4 regions of the Cryobacterium sp. Hh38 genome follow, and region 2 is predicted to be linked to each of the others. Evidence: riboswitches for the same ligand, from Rfam matches in the RefSeq annotation. Region 2 holds a riboswitch; each other region holds the start of a gene.
What was found. Region 2 has a riboswitch for thiamine pyrophosphate ahead of E3T41_RS00815 (bifunctional hydroxymethylpyrimidine kinase/phosphomethylpyrimidine kinase). Riboswitches for the same ligand answer to the same signal wherever they lie in the genome.

Region 1 (2,191 bases), on a different contig from region 2:
GCGACCTTCGTCAGCTCACCGAGGGTGCGCAGCTCCGCGAACTGGGCCTCGTCGTTCGCGTCGGCGATCGAGCCGGGGCGCAGGCCGTCGCCGAGCGAGAAGGTCACGTCGTAGCGGCGCAGAATCTCGCACAGCTCCACGAAGTGGGTGTAGAGAAAACTCTCCTGGTGGTGCGCGAGGCACCAGGCGGCCATGATCGAGCCGCCGCGCGAGACGATTCCGGTCACCCGGTTGGCGGTCAGCGGCACGTAGCGCAGCAGCACGCCGGCGTGCACGGTCATGTAGTCGACGCCCTGCTCGCACTGCTCGATCACGGTGTCGCGGTAGATCTCCCAGGTGAGTAGCGACGGGTCGCCGTTGACCTTTTCAACGGCCTGGTAGAGCGGAACGGTGCCCACCGGAATGGGCGAGTTGCGCATGATCCACTCCCGAGTGAGGTGAATGTCCTTGCCGGTGGAGAGATCCATCAGGGTGTCGGCGCCCCAGCGGGCCGCCCAGACCATCTTCTCGACCTCTTCGGCGATCGACGAGGTCACCGCCGAGTTGCCGATGTTCGCGTTGATCTTCACGGTGAAGGCCTTGCCGATGATCATCGGCTCGCTCTCCGGATGCTTGTGGTTGGCCGGAATGACGGCCCGGCCGCGCGCCACCTCGTCGCGGACAAGCTCGACCGAGACGCCCTCGCGCGCGGCGATGTAGGCCATCTCCGGCGTGACAATGCCGGCGCGGGCCCAGACCAGCTGGGTGGCAGCGCCATCGATGGGCAGCGGATGCTCCCACCCGGCCCGAGTCTGCGGCAGCCCCGTCTCGAGATCGATGGTGGCCGTCTCGTCGGTGTACGGGCCGGACGTGTCGTACAGGTCGAAGTGTTCGCCGTTGCTGAGGTTCACCCGGCGAACGGGAACTTCGAGTCCGGGCCAGTCCTTTACCGGTTCGTAGCGTTTGCTGCTGCCCTGGATCGGGCCGGTCGTGACCGTTTTTGACATGGTTGTTTCATCAATTGTGCGCATTGGTTTCGAACTTCCTACGCCGGCATTACCCGGACAGGTTCAACGGTCGACGGCCCTGGCCGTCCTCTCAGCTCGCTGGTGCGCGCTCCCGTGGTTGGTGTGTCTTCTGACTCCTTCACCCTAGCGCTGGTTGCGCGCTCGGGTCCTACCGGGGTCGCGGTCACCGCGCCCGTTGGGGGCCATCGCTCCGGGCATCGCTGGCGCTATGACCGGGAACTGGCGCCCGAGTCTGCGGGTGCCAGGCATAGCTGGCGCTGGGCATCCGCTTAGCGAGCGAGGGCGGCCAGCTCGACGCGGGTCGAGGCACCGACCTTGCGCAGCAGGTTGGCCACGTGAAACTTCACTGTGTTCTCGCTGATGGTCAGGGCCTGTGCGATGGCCTTGTTGCGCGCCCCAGAGGCGACGAGTTCGAGCACGCCGCGTTCGCGTGGGCTGAGGCCCCAGGCCGCGGCGGTGGTGACGGATGCCGTGGGCGCGTCGAGCGGCAGCGACACGGCCATCTCGGAGCCCCAGCCGGCGGTGGCCTCCACGTTGAGTGTGCCGCTGAGCGCGACGACGCGGGCGGCGAGCTGACGCACGCTCGGAACCTCGGCATCGAGGTTGCCCGGACCGTCGTCCCGAATGCGGATGAGCAGGTTACTTCCGTCGCAGTCCCACTGCACGCGCACCCGCGCGACCCCGGCCTGTTCGACGAGGGCGAGTACGGCGCCGCGAACGATGGCGCGGGCTTCGTGGGCGACCTCGCCGGGCAATGCCCGACCGTTCACCGGCGGCTCGATGAACTGCACGTCGAGGTCGCCGAAGCGCACGAGCGGGCGCAGGTCGTTCCTGAGACGTTCGAAGGCGCGGGCGACGGGTTCCTCGGTGAGACTGCGATCGAGGTCGCTCACCGCGCGCAGGGCGACCATCGCGGCGGCGGCGAGTTCGGTGGCCTTCTGTCGGGCGGCGGTGTCACTCGTGCTGCCGGAGCGCAGCACAGCAAGCAGGGATTCCAGCGTGGTGGCGTGTGCGTCGGTGAGGTCGGCGATGAGTTTGGAACGTTCGGCGGCTGCGCTGCGCGCTGTTTGAACCGGGGAGTTTGCGGGGAGCGTCGAGCGTTTTGCGGTCGTGGCGGATGACGCGGCCGGTTCGGCTGCTCCGGTAGCAGCATCAGACCGGAGGGCGGCGGCCGTGCTGCGCGC
Region 2 (2,191 bases):
GCGCGCAAGAACGCGCGAGTAAGTGGCGAGGTAGAGCGCGTCCTGAGCGAGGTAATACGCAAAATCTCGCTCGGCCAGAACCCCAGTACCGAGATCCTTAATGAACGGCAGATCGAAGATCTGCGTGCGAATCTGCTCGACATCGCGCCACAGTGTCGCACTGAACTTCACCGAATCAGCTGGTGTGGCCGACTCGACCGACGCGCCTGCGAACAGCCGATGAAAGTGATGGATCGGGCCATGGCCCTGACCGACCTCGAGGTCGTCGGCATGGGTCAGAGCATCCTGAAGCCAGTCTTTGACCTCGGCCAGAGACGCAGCCCAGTCCCCGGTTCGCGCCTGTACCGTGGCCATTGCCGAGGAGAGCGAGCATCCGGTGCCGTGGGTATTCTTGGTGGCGATGCGCGGCGAAGCAAACTCGACAACGCTCTGTGCCAGCAGCCCGTGGGTGTTGACCAGGGCGTCAGGGCAGATGGTTTCGTCGAAATGACCCCCCTTCACCAACACAGTTACTCCGGTGCGGGCTGATAGTCGTTTGCCCTGCTCGATGGCCGCAGCCCAGTTTGCCGCTGTGGGTTCTGCGAGCAGAACGGCCAGCTCGGGAACGTTGGGTGTGACGAGATCGGCGAGGGGGATCAGATCACGCAGCGCCTGCTCCGCTTGGGGTTCGAGCAGCCGGTGACCACTCGTTGCCACCATCACCGGGTCGAGCACGACGAGCGGAGGACGGTGGGCATTGAGCCAGGAACGCACCTCGTGAATCACGTCGATTTCGGCGAGCATGCCGATCTTCACGGCATCGATGGTCACGTCATCGCTCACGGCGTTCAATTGCTGGCGCAGAAACGCGACCGGCGGGGTGTGCACCGAGCGCACCCCGCGTGTGTTCTGCGCGACCAGAGCTGTTACTACTGCCATGCCGTACCCGCCGTTGGCCGCGATGCTTTTCAAATCGGCGTGGATGCCGGCACCGCCGGTCGGGTCGGTGCCGGCGATACTGAGAATCCGAGGCGTGGTGCGCGGCGTGATATTCGAGGTCTGATCAGTCATCCGTGACATTCCTTCGCTAGTGCTAACTAGACAGGTTCAACGGGTATTCATCTCAGCTCGCGCATTGTGCGGAGCACCCCGTGTCACTCAGCAGCCTATACGCCAACAAACATCACTCAGTAACCGATGCCAGAATCGTGGGCGTTCAGGACACGCCCCGAGCTCACAGGTCGGCGAGCAGGCTCACCGGGTTTTCAATGCAGCCGGCCACATAGGTGAGAAACCCGGCGGCCGTTCCGCCGTCGCAGACCCGATGGTCGAACACCATGGAGAGTTCTACGACGGTGCGAACCGCGAGTGCGTGTTCGACCACCCACGGCCGCTCGATCATGCGCCCAATGCCGAGAATGGCCGCTTCGGGATGGTTGATGATCGCGGCCGAACCGTCGACGCCGAGCGATCCGAAGTTGTTGAGGGTGAAGGTTCCCCCGGTCAGCGCGCTCGGCGAGAAGGTGCCGTCGGGCGACTGTGCGACCAGCGCGGCGAGGGCATCGCGCAGCTGTCGCGTACTCATCGCGTGGGCACGGTGGATGACGGGAACCATCAGCCCGCGTGAGGTCTGCGCCGCAATGCCGAGGTTGATGGCTCCGTGCTGGAGAATCTCCTGGCTCGCGGTGTCGACCGAGGAATTGAGCACCGGATACCGGCGCAGCCCGGCCACCACGAAGCGCGCGATGAGCGCCGTCACGCTGAACCGCTCATCCGTCGCCGCGAGCAGCTGGTCCCGCGCGGCGAACAGGGCGGTCGCGTCGACGTCGAGCCAGATCGTCGCCTCGGGAATCTCCCGACGCGACGTGGTCAGCCGCTGCGACACGACTTTGCGCAGGCCGGTGATGGGAATGCGAATATCCGCACTCGCCGCGTCGACAGTGCTGGGCGGCGTCGCAATACCCACATCGACTGCCACCTCGACAGCCACATCGACAGCCACGGCCGGAGCGGTGAGCGCGCGAATGTGTTCCTCGACGTCGCTGCGCAGCACCAGACCGTCGTGCCCGCTCCCGGCCAGCGCGCTCGCGTCGAACCCGTTCTCGCGCGCCAGCCGGCGCACGATCGGAGACACGACGGGGGAGTGGCGGATCGGGTCGACCGTGCTGGACGAATCGATGGCTGCAGAAACGGATGCCGCCACCTCGGCGGG
Region 3 (2,191 bases), on a different contig from region 2:
GTCTGCAACAGGGTGGATTTGCCCGAACCGGAGGCGCCGAACACGATGAGCTGCTCGCCCGGCGCGAGGCGCACCGACACGTCGCTGAGCACGGCCTCGGGCCGACGCGGGAATCGCACCGACACGTCCTGCAGTGTCAGGATGTCGGTCTCAGGCACGGGCGAGGCGATCGCGGCCGATCGCGAAGTTGTCGACGACGCCGGTTTTGTCGAGGGCATCGACGATGAGTTTGGCCAGCAGCCCGCCAAGAAACACGCCGGAGATAAGCTGAATAGCGAGGCGCAGCAGAAAGATCTCCTGGCCGTACCAGCCGGAGCGAAATGCCGAGTAGAAGAACACCAGCCCGGCGCCGAGCAGCCCCGAAAGTGCGTAGGTCAGCCAGCTGTAGTTGCGGTAGCGAGTGAGGGCGAACGGAATCTCGCTGCCCGCGCCTTGAATGGCGGCGGCGACGAAGAGCAGCGGCCCGACCATGGAGCCGAGAAAGACGACCTCGATCACCGACGCGATAACCTCCGCAAAGATGCCGGCGAACGGCCGTCGCACGATGGCGATCGCGATCGGGGCGACGAGCAGCCAGGAGCCGAGCAGAAAGTGCTGCGCGAGGTCGCCGGCCGGACCCATCGTGATCGACAGGGCGGTCCAGGCCTGCACGAATATCCAGTACAGAAAGCCGAACACGACACCGAGCACGACGACAAGCACGAGGTCTTTGAGGCTCCAGTGCCTTTTCTTGGCGGATGCTGTGGGCATGGCTGTTTCCTTCTGGTCGGCGTCAGGACGCATGGGAGTTCAGGCTCGGGCTGTTGAGGGACAGGGTCGCGTGCGTCGCCACGTGCTGCACCGTTCGGCCGGCCACGATCCAGCCGGCGGCGATGACCTGCAGCACGAGGGCGAGGTCGCCCTCGAGCCGGGTGACGAAGTGCTCGCTGTGTACCGTGAGCCCGGAGGCCTTGGCGGTCTCGATCGCGGCGTAGATGTCGCGCATGTGATCGGCGGAAGCAGAACCGGTGCCGTCATCCAGTGGATACAGTGCCCATTCTGCGACGGCGTGTACGCCGGTGGGGGTGAGGTTCACGACCTCGGCGAACAGCCCGCCGGTGGGTGGCAGCGTGCAGGTGACTTCGCCGGGGCAGCCGCGGGAGAATTGCACGGTTGCCGTGACGTGGGCTCCGCTGCGGCTCGCACCGGCGACGACCTGGCTGACGTAGCGCAGCAGGTCGGGTTCGGCGCCGGACAGGTAGGTGCTGACGACGCCGGTTTGAAGTGCGAGCCCGGTCGAATCTGCCTGCTGGAGCGCGTCGAGAATGACGGCGGCGTAGTCGTCGCGCATGACGGCGAGGGTGAGGCGCGCGCCAATGCCGAATTCCGCCGGTGTGGCTGTGAAGGTTTCTGGAATGATCGTGCCCATTTCTTTCGTGGGGGCACGGGAAGGACGAGTCAGCCTCCCTGCGCTGGCATGATCCAGATCAGGTTCGACGGTCGAAGCCTCTGCAGCTTCCTCTCAGCCCGATTAATCGGACTCCCGTGTTGATACAACGAAAGTATGGCATGCCGTGGCCGGGTCGCGGGTGCCGAGGCTGGCCCCCTGCAGCCGCCACCGACACACCACTGGAGGTTGGGCAGCACGTGCAGCAATTGTTCCAGCGCCTGATCGACCAGGGCCAGGGCGGCAATGTGTGTGACGACACCTGTGCCGGTCGGCGACGGCGTACTGTGCCCCGCCGTGTCGCTAGCCCGCGATGATGAGGATGCTTGCGGCGATCACGCTCCGGGCACGATTTGTGCACGACGGTGTTATTCGTTCGGATACCGTAGACCGATCTTTGCCCGGATGGCATCCATCGTGCGCATGACCGTCACCGATTCCTCGGGAATGATCAGGGGGCTACCGTGATTGCCGTCTCGGATGACGCGTTCCACTTCGGCCGCTTGAAACTGCATGCCACGTCCGGATACTGCCTGGTCATAGACGTCGACAAGTGAATTCCTTGCGTCGTAAAGCGACACCGTGGTTGGTGCGTACCAGGTGTCCGCGATTTCGATGCGGCCCTCGGTGCCAAGGATTGTGGCTCGGTTAGGGCCTCGCGTCTCGAGTGATGAGAACGATGTCGACATCGCGCCGTTCTCGTGCGTGAGGATCGTCGCGACCGACGCGTCAACTCCTGATCGGGTGAACGTTGCGTGAGCGTCG
Region 4 (2,191 bases), on a different contig from region 2:
AGAGTACCGCGTTGCTCGCCCTCTTCGTCGCCGCCGAGCACGCCAGCCAGCGCGTGCAGCAGCGTCGATTTTCCCGAACCGGATGCACCGAGCAGGAGAATCCGCTCGCCAGGCTCGATGCGGAGGGACAGCTCGCTCACCGCCCAGCGCCGCCGACCGGAATGGCGCCAACCCCAGTCGCGGGCGTCGACGGATGCACCTCCCCGCGTCGCGCCCACCGGCATCCGCTCGCCTAGATCGCGGTTCGACCGGCGATGCGACCCGCCGCGAAGCGGTTGAGCGCGCCCGTGCGAGCCAGGCCGCGCGCAGCGAACCAGGACAGGAGCCCGGCGATAACGACGCCCGAAATAATCGCGCTCACGATATAAATCGTCGCGAATGCGCTCGCTGAACCGGGATACCACAGCACCAGGTCGTTGATGGCCATGGCAAGTCCGGCCCCAGCGCCCGCCAACAACACGACGTACAGACGATAGTTCGTGTAGAGGAACAGAGCGAAGACAAGCTCGGCGCCAAGTCCCTGCACCAGGCCTGACACCAGAGTCAGTGGTCCCCATTGGTTGCCGATCAGCGTGGAAACGACGGCGGCTAGGAGCTCCGTGTAGAGCGCGGCCCCGGGTTTGCGAATGATGAGACCACCGAGCACGCCAGCGAACAGCCAGCCTCCGCCCAGGAGAGCCGACAGGCCCGGCAGCAGCGGCGAAAGCAGACCGCTCAGGGGGTTGCTCGCCTGATTCCAGACGAGGAAGATGACACCGCTCGCGACGCCGATGACGCTGGCGACGACGATGTCGACGACGCGCCAGCGAAAGTTGCGCTTCGTGGCTCCCGCCGGAGCGGATTGCTTGAGTGAACTCGTTGTAGCGTGCACTGTTTCGTGCCCTTTCCGTAGGTGAATACAGGGCACGGGATTGAGAAGCCTCCCTGCGCTGGCATGATCCAGATCAGGTTCGACGGTCGAAGCTTGGTCAGCTTCCTCTCAGCCCGGTGTACCGGACTCCCGTGATCATAATCAAGTATAGTGCCCCGTTTAGACTGACGACATGGGGATCACGACATGAGCATCGGCATTCTGCTCGTTTTGGCGGGCCTGTACCTGCTGCTCATGCGCCGGTTCGTTCTACGGCGGCGGCGAATTGCGCAGGGTCTGCCGGTGAGCGGCCCCTGGCACTTTCCGGCCTGGCTGCGCCCAAGAGTGCCGCGCTGGGCGCGGCGACGCTTCGCGCGTCGCCCGCGCCGTCCGCGCGCCGCGCGGCGGTTGCGCCACACCCGCCCGGGCCCACCTTAGCTCCGTGGGCCCATGATCTATCATGGGCCCGGTTTCCGGGCCCGGGCCCCGTCGTGCAGAAAGCGACTACTTCTTTAGGGCTCGAATCACCCGGGCCAAGGCGCGGCCGGTGACTATAAGGAACGGCACACCGACGGCGAGCAGGGCGATGACGTTCGGCTCGAACCGGGCTGTACCGCCCGACTTGACGTACGCGCCGATCGGCAGCGAAACGCCGCCTCCTCCCCCGCCGGACCCGGCCTCACCGGCATCACCGCCGCCGAAGCCGTAGTAGGCGAGCGCGACGGGCACCAGAGTGACGCCATCGATCTGTACAGGGTCACCGTACGCCGACTTCACACCGGCGGAACGGAACGTTTCTGCGAGTTTTTCCGGGAGGCTGGTCATGCCATCAGGTTAGCGTGGCTGAGACTTCAGGGGCGAGGTGTGAAGTGCGAAGCCGGGCGCACGGTTCCCGCTCCGAATCGCTCGGTCACGGTATCCACGGCCAGCTCCGCGCCCCGCCAGTCCTCGTCCGGGTCCCAGAGTCCAACCGATCCAGACGCCGTGCCGAGCTGCTCCGCACGCACCCCGATCAGACGCACCCGAATGCCGGAGGCTGCCAGCAGGTCGAACGCCGCCACCGCTTCCTCGTAGATGCGCCGGCCCACATTGCTAGGTTCGGCGAGGGTGCGCGACCGGGTCACCGTACTGAAGTCGGTGTAGCGCAGCTTGAGGGCGACCCGCCGGGCCACGAGATCACCCCGACGCAGCCGCACGGCAACGAGGTCGCACTGCCGCAGCAATTCGCTGCGCAACCGGTCGATATCCGTCATATCGTGTTCAAAGGTCACCTCGTGACCGACGCTCTTCTCCTCCCGCTCGAGCGTCACCGCGCGCGGGTCGCGACCCCAGGACAGGTCG

Region 1: another riboswitch for thiamine pyrophosphate. It lies ahead of thiC (phosphomethylpyrimidine synthase ThiC); the one in region 2 lies ahead of E3T41_RS00815 (bifunctional hydroxymethylpyrimidine kinase/phosphomethylpyrimidine kinase).
Region 3: another riboswitch for thiamine pyrophosphate. It lies ahead of E3T41_RS05780 (YkoF family thiamine/hydroxymethylpyrimidine-binding protein); the one in region 2 lies ahead of E3T41_RS00815 (bifunctional hydroxymethylpyrimidine kinase/phosphomethylpyrimidine kinase).
Region 4: another riboswitch for thiamine pyrophosphate. It lies ahead of E3T41_RS09680 (ECF transporter S component); the one in region 2 lies ahead of E3T41_RS00815 (bifunctional hydroxymethylpyrimidine kinase/phosphomethylpyrimidine kinase).

What each region holds. Positions count from the first base shown of each region.
Region 1 is NZ_SOHD01000017.1:206,718-208,908, forward strand. Features, by position in the region: gene thiC (phosphomethylpyrimidine synthase ThiC) at 1-1,010, opposite strand, end outside; TPP riboswitch at 1,005-1,112, opposite strand; gene E3T41_RS06925 (response regulator transcription factor family protein) at 1,277-2,191, opposite strand, start outside.
Region 2 is NZ_SOHD01000002.1:140,677-142,867, forward strand. Features, by position in the region: gene E3T41_RS00815 (bifunctional hydroxymethylpyrimidine kinase/phosphomethylpyrimidine kinase) at 1-1,059, opposite strand, end outside; TPP riboswitch at 1,042-1,141, opposite strand; gene E3T41_RS00820 (dihydrolipoamide acetyltransferase family protein) at 1,214-2,191, opposite strand, start outside.
Region 3 is NZ_SOHD01000010.1:110,359-112,549, reverse strand. Features, by position in the region: gene E3T41_RS05790 (ABC transporter ATP-binding protein) at 1-158, opposite strand, end outside; gene E3T41_RS05785 (ECF transporter S component) at 151-750, opposite strand; gene E3T41_RS05780 (YkoF family thiamine/hydroxymethylpyrimidine-binding protein) at 773-1,408, opposite strand; TPP riboswitch at 1,426-1,536, opposite strand; gene E3T41_RS05770 (Gfo/Idh/MocA family protein) at 1,795-2,191, opposite strand, start outside.
Region 4 is NZ_SOHD01000028.1:13,385-15,575, forward strand. Features, by position in the region: gene E3T41_RS09675 (ABC transporter ATP-binding protein) at 1-224, opposite strand, end outside; gene E3T41_RS09680 (ECF transporter S component) at 233-871, opposite strand; TPP riboswitch at 904-1,014, opposite strand; gene E3T41_RS09685 (hypothetical protein) at 1,355-1,675, opposite strand; gene dinB (DNA polymerase IV) at 1,702-2,191, opposite strand, start outside.